3 regions of the Paenibacillus sp. GD4 genome follow, and region 3 is predicted to be linked to each of the others. Evidence: a T-box and tRNA genes for the amino acid it is inferred to sense, from the RefSeq annotation. Region 3 holds a T-box; the other regions hold tRNA genes.

Region 1 (3,250 bases), 1.4 Mb from region 3:
GCGCCCCAAGGTTCCCTCAGAATGGTTGGAAATCATTCGAAGAGTGCAAAGGCATAAGGGAGCTTGACTGCGAGACAAACAGGTCGAGCAGGGACGAAAGTCGGGCTTAGTGATCCGGTGGTACCGAATGGAAGGGCCATCGCTCAACGGATAAAAGCTACCCTGGGGATAACAGGCTTATCTCCCCCAAGAGTCCACATCGACGGGGAGGTTTGGCACCTCGATGTCGGCTCATCGCATCCTGGGGCTGAAGTAGGTCCCAAGGGTTGGGCTGTTCGCCCATTAAAGCGGTACGCGAGCTGGGTTCAGAACGTCGTGAGACAGTTCGGTCCCTATCTGTCGCGGGCGTAGGAAATTTGAGAGGAGCTGTCCTTAGTACGAGAGGACCGGGATGGACGTACCGCTGGTGTACCAGTTGTCTCGCCAGAGGCACGGCTGGATAGCCAAGTACGGAAGGGATAAGCGCTGAAAGCATCTAAGCGTGAAGCCCCCCTCAAGATGAGATTTCCCAGTATGTAAGACCCCTTGTAGACGACGAGGTAGATAGGTTCGGGGTGGAAGCGCGGCAACGTGTGGAGCTGACGAATACTAATCGGTCGAGGGCTTATCCTATAAAGCATATGACATTTGCTGAAGTTTCGAATCCAGTTTTCAAGGCGCAAGTCGCTTTGAACAACAACCTAGATGTTTCTTGGCAGAAGCATCACGTTTGGTGATGATGGCGGAAGGGAACCACGCGTACCCATACCGAACACGACCGTTAAGCCTTCCAGCGTCGATAGTACTTGGACCGAAGGGTCCTGGGAGAGTAGAACGTCGCCAAGCGAAATACCGCTTTACACTCGTTATTAACATTCCCCGATAGCTCAGTTGGTAGAGCACTCGACTGTTAATCGAGTTGTCACAGGTTCGAGTCCTGTTCGGGGAGCCATTTTAATAAGGCCCGTTGGTCAAGGGGTTAAGACACCTCCCTTTCACGGAGGTAACAGGGGTTCGAATCCCCTACGGGTCATAGCAATACCCTTTAATGAGAACCCTTGGGTTCGTCGGAGCATAAGCTTCGATAGCGATGCTTCGCAGTCTCATCACGCAGTGATGAGTATCCTCTACGGGTTATAGCAATATGGAGGCTTAGCTCAGCTGGGAGAGCATCTGCCTTACAAGCAGAGGGTCGGCGGTTCGATCCCGTCAGCCTCCACCATATAAGATTTACACGACGCGGGGTGGAGCAGCCCGGTAGCTCGTCGGGCTCATAACCCGAAGGCCGCAGGTTCAAATCCTGCCCCCGCAACCAATCTTTATCGCGGAGCCGTGGTGTAGAGGCCTAACATGCCTGCCTGTCACGCAGGAGACCGCGGGTTCGAATCCCGTCGGCTCCGCCACTATTTTAATAAACTTGGCGGTCGTGGCGAAGTGGCTAACGCACCGGATTGTGGCTCCGGCATTCGAGGGTTCAATTCCCTTCGATCGCCCCATTATTACCTTATTGGGGATTAGCCAAGCGGTAAGGCAACGGACTTTGACTCCGTCATGCCTAGGTTCGAATCCTAGATCCCCAGCCATGCTTTAAGAGCCATTAGCTCAGTCGGTAGAGCACCTGACTTTTAATCAGGGTGTCGTAGGTTCGAGTCCTACATGGCTCACCAGTTTTATTCCTTGTGCGCGTATGGCGGAATTGGCAGACGCACCAGACTTAGGATCTGGCGGGAGACCGTGGGGGTTCAAGTCCCTCTACGCGCACCATCTATGCGGAAGTGGCTCAGTGGTAGAGCATCGCCTTGCCAAGGCGAGGGTCGCGGGTTCGAGTCCCGTCTTCCGCTCCAAAACTTTCTATTGAAAGTTATGCGGTTTTATTGTAAAGTATCAAATGTGTCTCACTTAGTGAGTATGCGGAAGTGGCTCAGTGGTAGAGCATCGCCTTGCCAAGGCGAGGGTCGCGGGTTCGAGTCCCGTCTTCCGCTCCATAATATGCTGGTATGGCGGAATTGGCAGACGCGCGCGACTCAAAATCGTGAGGGAAACCGTGGGGGTTCAAGTCCCTCTACCAGCATTGTAACTTCGGGACGTAGCTCAGCTTGGTAGAGCACCTGGTTTGGGACCAGGGGGTCGCATGTTCAAATCGTGTCGTCCCGATTTTTCTTATTTATAATGCGGGTGTAGTTCAATGGTAGAACTCCAGCCTTCCAAGCTGGTAGCGTGGGTTCGATTCCCATCACCCGCTCCATATCGTCCTTTGTTCCAGTAGCTCAGCTGGATAGAGCAACGGCCTTCTAAGCCGTCGGTCGGGGGTTCGAATCCCTCCTGGGACGTAAGATGAAGCCCTTCTCGTGAAGGCTTTTTCTTTATCATAAGAATGTACATGTCAAGACCCTTTGATAAGGGTCTTTTTTTGGTGTGATAAAGTTGACGAATCGGTATATTGCTGGTCATTTCCTAGGGTTTGACTTATAATATAAGGGGCAGACATGTCCGGTATGGTTCATATCGGTTCGAATTGGTTCAATTTCATAAGATGATATAGGGGTGAATGGAACGTGAGTTTTTTTGATTTGAGCGGTAAAGTAGCGATTGTTACTGGTGGAGCAGTGGGTCTTGGCGGCGGTATTTCGATCGGCCTGGCAAAGGCTGGTGCTGATATTGTGATTGTAACAAGTAATGACCGATCCCGTGAGACGCAGGAGCAAATCGAAGCCATGGGACGCAAGGTACACACAGTAGTGGCCAACCTAATGGATGAGAATGCTCTGCAAGGGGTTGTGGATGAGGCGCTGAAGGTTTTCGGCAAGATTGATATTTTGGTTAACAATGCAGGGATTATTCGTCGTACGCCTGCAGCGGATCATGCGGCACAGGATTGGCATGATGTATTGCAGCTAAATCTGAATTCCGCTTTCTTCCTTTCCCAATTGGTTGGCCGGGAGATGATTAAACAAGGATCAGGTAAAATCATTAATATTGCATCCATGCTGAGCTACCAGGGCGGCATTAACGTACCGGGCTATACCGCGTCTAAGCATGCAATTGCGGGGGTAACGAAGGCATTAGCAAACGAATGGGCCAGCAAGGGCATTCAAGTCAACGCCATTGCACCAGGGTATATGGAAACGGACAACACAGCGGCTCTGCGTGCCGATGAGGAAAGAAACGCCCAAATCCTTGTAAGAATTCCTGCAGCACGTTGGGGAACGCCGGAAGACATGCAAGGTCCAGTGATATTCTTAGCATCGAAGGCTTCTGATTACATGTCCGG
Region 2 (3,250 bases), 2.5 Mb from region 3:
GCCAAGTACGGAAGGGATAAGCGCTGAAAGCATCTAAGCGTGAAGCCCCCCTCAAGATGAGATTTCCCAGTATGTAAGACCCCTTGTAGACGACGAGGTAGATAGGTTCGGGGTGGAAGCGCGGCAACGTGTGGAGCTGACGAATACTAATCGGTCGAGGGCTTATCCTATAAAGCATATGACATTTGCTGAAGTTTCGAATCCAGTTTTCAAGGCGCAAGTCGCTTTGAAACGCTATTCCCTGATAGCTCAGTTGGTAGAGCACTCGACTGTTAATCGAGTTGTCACAGGTTCGAGTCCTGTTCGGGGAGCCACTTATAAGGCCCGTTGGTCAAGGGGTTAAGACACCTCCCTTTCACGGAGGTAACAGGGGTTCGAATCCCCTACGGGTCACCACTAATATGGAGGCTTAGCTCAGCTGGGAGAGCATCTGCCTTACAAGCAGAGGGTCGGCGGTTCGATCCCGTCAGCCTCCACCATATAAGATTCACACGACGCGGGGTGGAGCAGCCCGGTAGCTCGTCGGGCTCATAACCCGAAGGCCGCAGGTTCAAATCCTGCCCCCGCAACCAATTTTTATTGCGGAGCCGTGGTGTAGAGGCCTAACATGCCTGCCTGTCACGCAGGAGACCGCGGGTTCGAATCCCGTCGGCTCCGCCATATAACAACCTGTGAGGGATGAGAACCCTTGGGTTCGTCGGAGCATAAGCTTCGGTAGCTTCACATCACAGTCTCGGAGTGCAACGAAGAGTATCCCGTCGGCTCCGCCATTTTTTATTTTAACTAGGCTCGGTAGCTCAGTCGGTAGAGCAGAGGACTGAAAATCCTCGTGTCGGCGGTTCGATTCCGTCCCGAGCCACTTTTATGCCGCTGTAGCTCAATTGGTAGAGCAACTGACTTGTAATCAGTAGGTTGGGGGTTCAAGTCCTCTCGGCGGCACCATTGTAATACCACGGAGGCTTAGCGAAGTGGCCAAACGCAGCAGACTGTAAATCTGTTCTCCTTGAGTTCGGTGGTTCGAATCCATCAGCCTCCACCAGTCTGTAGGGGCATAGTTTAAAGGTAGAACAAAGGTCTCCAAAACCTTTGGTGTGGGTTCGATTCCTGCTGCCCCTGCCAGTACCTTTGATAACGTGGCGGTCGTGGCGAAGTGGCTAACGCACCGGATTGTGGCTCCGGCATTCGAGGGTTCAATTCCCTTCGATCGCCCTTTAATCAGTAATGGGGATTAGCCAAGCGGTAAGGCAACGGACTTTGACTCCGTCATGCCTAGGTTCGAATCCTAGATCCCCAGTGTATCTCATGAGTCATTAGCTCAGTCGGTAGAGCACCTGACTTTTAATCAGGGTGTCGTAGGTTCGAGTCCTACATGACTCACTTTTTATGCGGTTGTGGTGGAATGGCAGACACGCTATCTTGAGGGGGTAGTGGGCGTACGCTCGTGGAGGTTCGAGTCCTCTCAACCGCACCATCAACTCTATATGCAGTCGTGGCGGAATTGGCAGACGCGCTAGATTCAGGTTCTAGTGGTGTAACAGCCGTGGAGGTTCGAGTCCTCTCGACTGCATCCTTGCGGAAGTGGCTCAGTGGTAGAGCATCGCCTTGCCAAGGCGAGGGTCGCGGGTTCGAGTCCCGTCTTCCGCTCCATATATGTGCCCTTAGCTCAGCCGGATAGAGCGTTTGACTACGAATCAAAAGGTCGGGAGTTCGAATCTCTCAGGGCACGCCATTAAAGCTTCATCGAATTGCAAAGTGAACTGGAAACAGATTCAGACGAAGGAGTTCGTCGGAGCTGCGCTTCGGTAGGAATACTACGCAGTCGGCCAAAGGCCGTATCTCTCAGGGCACGCTATGAAAGCTTTATATTAGTAACGGGACGTAGCTCAGCTTGGTAGAGCACCTGGTTTGGGACCAGGGGGTCGCATGTTCGAATCGTGTCGTCCCGATTCTTTCAAACGCACAACCATCTCTTTTTCATAAAGAGGTGGTTTTTTTATTATTTATTTTTTCTAAAATGTGTAATTTACCACTGGAAAACTTAGGTAAGTACGATATAATGTGATACGATGTGTATCAGACGTATCGGAGGGTAAACCAGTGAAATCAGTTCGTTGGCAAAAACTTAGAAAAACCATGGCTTCTACCATGACTGCCTTGCTGTTAACTACATCGGTGCTGCCGTCGGCAGCAGATGCTACAAGCAGTGGGGGAAATGTTGCAGAACCATACGGCGCTCAGTCCGTATCTAGTGTAGCTGCTGCAACTTACCGTCTGGCTGCGCCGCTGTCATGGAATCTGTTAAGTAAGCTGAATAACGGATTTCTAAGTATGGTGTATGCGGCTTCGGATTCACCGTATACCAAGCTGAGCTCGGATGAGCGGTATTTCGCTTTTATGACGTATGCTATGGATGATGAGCAAGCTACAGGCAGAAAGGTTATCGAGGTAGAAGATCGGCAAACAGGGCAATACCGCAGGGTCAAAACTCCGGATCTGACGGGGACGGTGCTGCATTTTGACATGTCACCGAATGGGCGTTATTTTGCTTATACATATGCGGAGGATTTCATCAGCGGCAAGGTAAAGGTATACAAATACGATAGAGAAATGGACTATTTAGAGCTTGTGAACGGAACGACCTCTTCTACAGAGTTCAGGATGAATGATCGGGATTACGTCTCAATCAATGCGGACGGTCGGTATATTGCGTTCGATACGGAGGCCGACGGACTTGTGGCCGGAGACACGGATGGAAAAGCGGATGTATACCTGTACGACGCTTTAGCTGCAGGCTCGAAGCTGACTAGAGTCAGCGTACCGAAGGAACAGACATGGAACAGTGCCAGCTGGGCGCCTTCAATAAGTGCGGATGGCAGTAAGCTTGCGTTCGTATCCAATACGAAGCTGACAGAAGATACGGATTTTATCGGTACAGAGAGTCTGTACTTCTTCGACCGTAACGCCTCGGCAGGCAATGAGCTGAAGCGTATTACGCAAGGGGAGTCGCCATCGATCAGCGGGGACGGAAGATATATTGCTTTTGCCACCTCAAAAACGAACTTGGTGCCGGGTGATACGAACAATAGGGATGACATCTACGTTTATGACCATACGAATAATAGCTTCAACCGTGTCTCGCAAAACGAAGACGGCACACAGCTGTCGGGGGACAGTCAGTATCCATCCATCAGCCGGAACGGGGCCTATGTCGCTTATGAAGTAAAATCAGAAAGCGGCGCTTGGAATGACA
Region 3 (3,250 bases):
TCCAGAGGTCCCATGAACATTTCGTACAGACGAAGCGTGTCGGCACCGTAGCTGTTCACAATCTCATCCGGATTGATGACGTTGCCGCGGGACTTACTCATCTTCTCCATGTTCTCGCCCAGAATCATCCCTTGATTCACGAGCTTATAGAAAGGCTCCTTCGTAGCAACGACGCCGAGGTCGTAAAGCACCTTATGCCAGAAGCGCGCATACAGCAAGTGAAGCACCGCGTGCTCGGCTCCGCCGATGTACAGGTCAACCGGCAGCCATTTCTTCTGAAGCTCCGGAGAGCAGATCTCCTTGTCGTTCTTCGGGTCGATGAAGCGCAAGTAATACCAGCAGCTGCCTGCCCATTGCGGCATCGTGTTCGTCTCACGGCGCGCCTTCATGCCGGTTTCCGGGTCAACGGTGTTCACCCAATCCGTCACATTCGCCAGCGGCGATTCTCCCGTACCGGACGGCTTGATTTCATCCACATCCGGCAGCAGCAGCGGAAGCTGATCCTCCGGCACCGTCTTCATCGTTCCGTCCTCCAGGTGAAGGATTGGAATCGGCTCGCCCCAGTAGCGCTGACGGCTGAACAGCCAATCACGCAGACGGTAGGTGACCTTGCCTTGGCCTTTGCCGTTCGCTTCCAGCCACTCGATCATCCGGCTGATCGCCTGTTCATTGGTCAGTCCGTTCAGGAAGTCGGAGTTCACATGCTCGCCGTCGCCTGCATAGGCTTCCTTGCTCACATCTCCGCCCTTCACAACCTCTACGATCGGCAAATCATACTGCTTCGCAAACTCCCAGTCGCGCTGGTCATGTCCCGGTACGGCCATAATGGCTCCGGTGCCGTATCCTGCCAGCACATAATCGGCAATCCAGATCGGTACCTTGGCACCGCTCACCGGGTTGATGGCATAAGCGCCGGTGAATACTCCCGTTTTTTCCTTGGCCAGATCCGTCCGCTCCAAGTCGCTCTTGCGCGCCGCGCGCTCCTGATATTCCTTCACGGCAGCCGACTGCCCGGCAGACGTGATGCGCTCCACCAATTCGTGCTCCGGAGCAAGTACGCAATAGGTCGCACCGAACAGCGTGTCCGGACGGGTAGTAAATACCTTGAGGCTGTCTGACTCAAAGCCTTCAATAGCAAACACCACCTCGGCGCCCTTCGATTTCCCGATCCAGTTGCGCTGCATATCCTTAATGCTCTCGGACCAATCCAGCTCCTCGAGATCCTCAAGCAGGCGCTCGGCATACTCAGTAATCTTGAGCACCCATTGACGCATCGGCTTGCGAATGACCGGATGGTTGCCGCGTTCGCTTAAGCCGTCAATGACTTCTTCGTTGGCCAGCACCGTTCCGAGCGCAGGACACCAGTTTACCGGCACCTCGTCTACATAAGCAAGGCCCTTCTTGTACAGTTGGATGAAAATCCACTGCGTCCACTTATAATAATCCGGATCGGTCGTACTGAACTCGCGGTCCCAATCATAAGAGAAGCCCAGCGATTTGATCTGGCGGCGGAAGTTATCAATGTTCTTGAAGGTAATATCCCGCGGATGCTGACCCGTATCCAATGCGTGCTGCTCTGCCGGAAGACCGAACGCATCCCAGCCCATCGGATGCAATACGTTGTAGCCGCGCATACGCTTGTAGCGGGATACGATGTCCGTTGCCGTATAGCCCTCCGGGTGCCCGACGTGCAGCCCCGCTCCGGATGGATAGGGGAACATATCCAGCGCATAAAATTTCGGCTTGGAGTCGTCGTCCAGCACCTTGAAGGTTTTGTTCGCATCCCAGTATTGCTGCCATTTCGGTTCAATAACCAAGGGGTTATACCCTTGCTGTTCCTTCGTTTCTTGTGTCATACGTTTCATCCTCCTCTATCTGCTCAACAAAAAAAGCCCCTCATCCTCTAGCTCACCGCTAGGGACGAGAGACTGGATCTCCCGTGGTACCACCCTAGTTAGCAGCGGGCATGCTTTGCCACTGCTCACTCTGACCCCTTAACGCAGGGCTTACGATCGGGCTAGCTGACATCCAGCAGCTTCACCTTCTGGCTCCAAGATGAGTTCACACCTCGCTATGACCGGCTTGCACCCTTGCACCGGCTCTCTGAAGCATAGCGGACAGCGCTACTATTTCTTATCACAGCTTCATCATGTGTAACTTTATTAGATTATATGTAAAATCCTCCCGCAGTGTCAAGTGTATCCTGCAGAGAGCCGTACTTGTTTTCCTAGTTTAGCCATGCCCTTGTTTGGTCATACTGCTAGCATAATACTTTCACACAAGGAGCCAGACCGAATGAACGGGATCATCAACGGAATCGCCTTATCGCTTCCTCTATGGGGCATCATCCTCTGCATCGTCCATTTGCTGATACGGCTTTCCTCGTAAAGGATACTTTAGGCGGATAAGACGGAGCCATGCCGTCCTGGCCGTCATTCGCTTTATTTTACCGCAACAAAAAACGCCCGCTGCGTATGCTCCGTCGCTTTAGACCACGTAAAGTCTCCGTAACATTCCACCTCGCGGAAGCCGGCCTCGCGCAGCCGCTCTTTCACCCATCCGAGATCGTACGCCCGCTGCACATGAAGCTCCTCCACCCGATGAAACCTTGGTGTGACCGCATCGTCCGAGCCGTATTCGAGAGAGCTCTCTTCCCGGACAAAGATCGTCAGCTCATGCTCGATCTCACATTTACCAGGATCGAAATCGCATGTCCAAATGTAAGCCACATCATCGTCGTTCAGGAAGTAGGGCTGGCCTTCCGCATAAGATTGCAGCTGGTGCCGGGTATGCATGTCGAAGCAGAATACTCCGCCATCGCGCAAACCTGCATAAGCTTGCTTAAAGGACTTTACCAGCTCCTCTTCTTCCGTCACATAGTTCAGACAGTCACAGAACGAAATCACAGCGTCGACCGGTCTTCCCAGCTCCCAATCCCTTAGGTCCTGCTGCAGCCAGGTAACCGAACCGCCCGCAGGAAACTTCCGCTTCCCATCCTCCGCCTTCTGCTGCGCAATCGACAGCATGTCCTCCGACAGGTCAATGCCGAACACTTCTAAGCCCTGCTCCGCGAGCGGAATGGAAATCGTCCCCGTGCCGCAGCCCAAATCCGCTACCGTCCGAGGCATCCCATGCTTCTGCCAGCACTGCCTAGCAAAGGCCAGCCATTCCTCGTAGGGCATATCCTCCATTAAACGATCGTATATGTGAGCAAATTGTTCATAAGCCATGAGCATCCGTTCCTCCTTTG

What was found. The T-box of region 3 lies ahead of leuS (leucine--tRNA ligase). A T-box ahead of a tRNA ligase gene usually reads a tRNA of that ligase, here a tRNA-Leu.
Region 1: it has a tRNA-Leu gene. The T-box ahead of leuS (leucine--tRNA ligase) is inferred to sense a tRNA for this amino acid. The anticodon was not compared.
Region 2: it has a tRNA-Leu gene. The T-box ahead of leuS (leucine--tRNA ligase) is inferred to sense a tRNA for this amino acid. The anticodon was not compared.

What each region holds. Positions count from the first base shown of each region.
Region 1 is NZ_JAVCYK010000001.1:2,989,543-2,992,792, forward strand. It holds rRNA gene RAC89_RS14315 (23S ribosomal RNA) at 1-612, shown strand, start outside; rRNA gene rrf (5S ribosomal RNA) at 709-825, shown strand; tRNA gene RAC89_RS14325 (tRNA-Asn) at 856-931, shown strand; tRNA gene RAC89_RS14330 (tRNA-Glu) at 941-1,012, shown strand; tRNA gene RAC89_RS14335 (tRNA-Val) at 1,126-1,201, shown strand; tRNA gene RAC89_RS14340 (tRNA-Met) at 1,218-1,294, shown strand; tRNA gene RAC89_RS14345 (tRNA-Asp) at 1,306-1,382, shown strand; tRNA gene RAC89_RS14350 (tRNA-His) at 1,400-1,475, shown strand; tRNA gene RAC89_RS14355 (tRNA-Gln) at 1,488-1,562, shown strand; tRNA gene RAC89_RS14360 (tRNA-Lys) at 1,571-1,646, shown strand; tRNA gene RAC89_RS14365 (tRNA-Leu) at 1,661-1,743, shown strand; tRNA gene RAC89_RS14370 (tRNA-Gly) at 1,749-1,823, shown strand; tRNA gene RAC89_RS14375 (tRNA-Gly) at 1,890-1,964, shown strand; tRNA gene RAC89_RS14380 (tRNA-Leu) at 1,971-2,050, shown strand; tRNA gene RAC89_RS14385 (tRNA-Pro) at 2,060-2,133, shown strand; tRNA gene RAC89_RS14390 (tRNA-Gly) at 2,151-2,224, shown strand; tRNA gene RAC89_RS14395 (tRNA-Arg) at 2,236-2,309, shown strand; gene kduD (2-dehydro-3-deoxy-D-gluconate 5-dehydrogenase KduD) at 2,535-3,250, shown strand, end outside.
Region 2 is NZ_JAVCYK010000001.1:1,930,821-1,934,070, reverse strand. It holds rRNA gene RAC89_RS09070 (23S ribosomal RNA) at 1-170, shown strand, start outside; tRNA gene RAC89_RS09065 (tRNA-Asn) at 239-314, shown strand; tRNA gene RAC89_RS09060 (tRNA-Glu) at 322-396, shown strand; tRNA gene RAC89_RS09055 (tRNA-Val) at 404-479, shown strand; tRNA gene RAC89_RS09050 (tRNA-Met) at 496-572, shown strand; tRNA gene RAC89_RS09045 (tRNA-Asp) at 584-660, shown strand; tRNA gene RAC89_RS09040 (tRNA-Phe) at 787-859, shown strand; tRNA gene RAC89_RS09035 (tRNA-Thr) at 867-942, shown strand; tRNA gene RAC89_RS09030 (tRNA-Tyr) at 955-1,039, shown strand; tRNA gene RAC89_RS09025 (tRNA-Trp) at 1,046-1,119, shown strand; tRNA gene RAC89_RS09020 (tRNA-His) at 1,137-1,209, shown strand; tRNA gene RAC89_RS09015 (tRNA-Gln) at 1,223-1,294, shown strand; tRNA gene RAC89_RS09010 (tRNA-Lys) at 1,305-1,377, shown strand; tRNA gene RAC89_RS09005 (tRNA-Leu) at 1,386-1,471, shown strand; tRNA gene RAC89_RS09000 (tRNA-Leu) at 1,484-1,567, shown strand; tRNA gene RAC89_RS08995 (tRNA-Gly) at 1,573-1,647, shown strand; tRNA gene RAC89_RS08990 (tRNA-Arg) at 1,653-1,729, shown strand; tRNA gene RAC89_RS08985 (tRNA-Pro) at 1,873-1,946, shown strand; gene RAC89_RS08980 (S-layer homology domain-containing protein) at 2,098-3,250, shown strand, end outside.
Region 3 is NZ_JAVCYK010000001.1:4,432,145-4,435,394, reverse strand. It holds gene leuS (leucine--tRNA ligase) at 1-1,856, opposite strand, end outside; T-box leader at 1,914-2,149, opposite strand; gene RAC89_RS20990 (class I SAM-dependent DNA methyltransferase) at 2,442-3,250, opposite strand, start outside.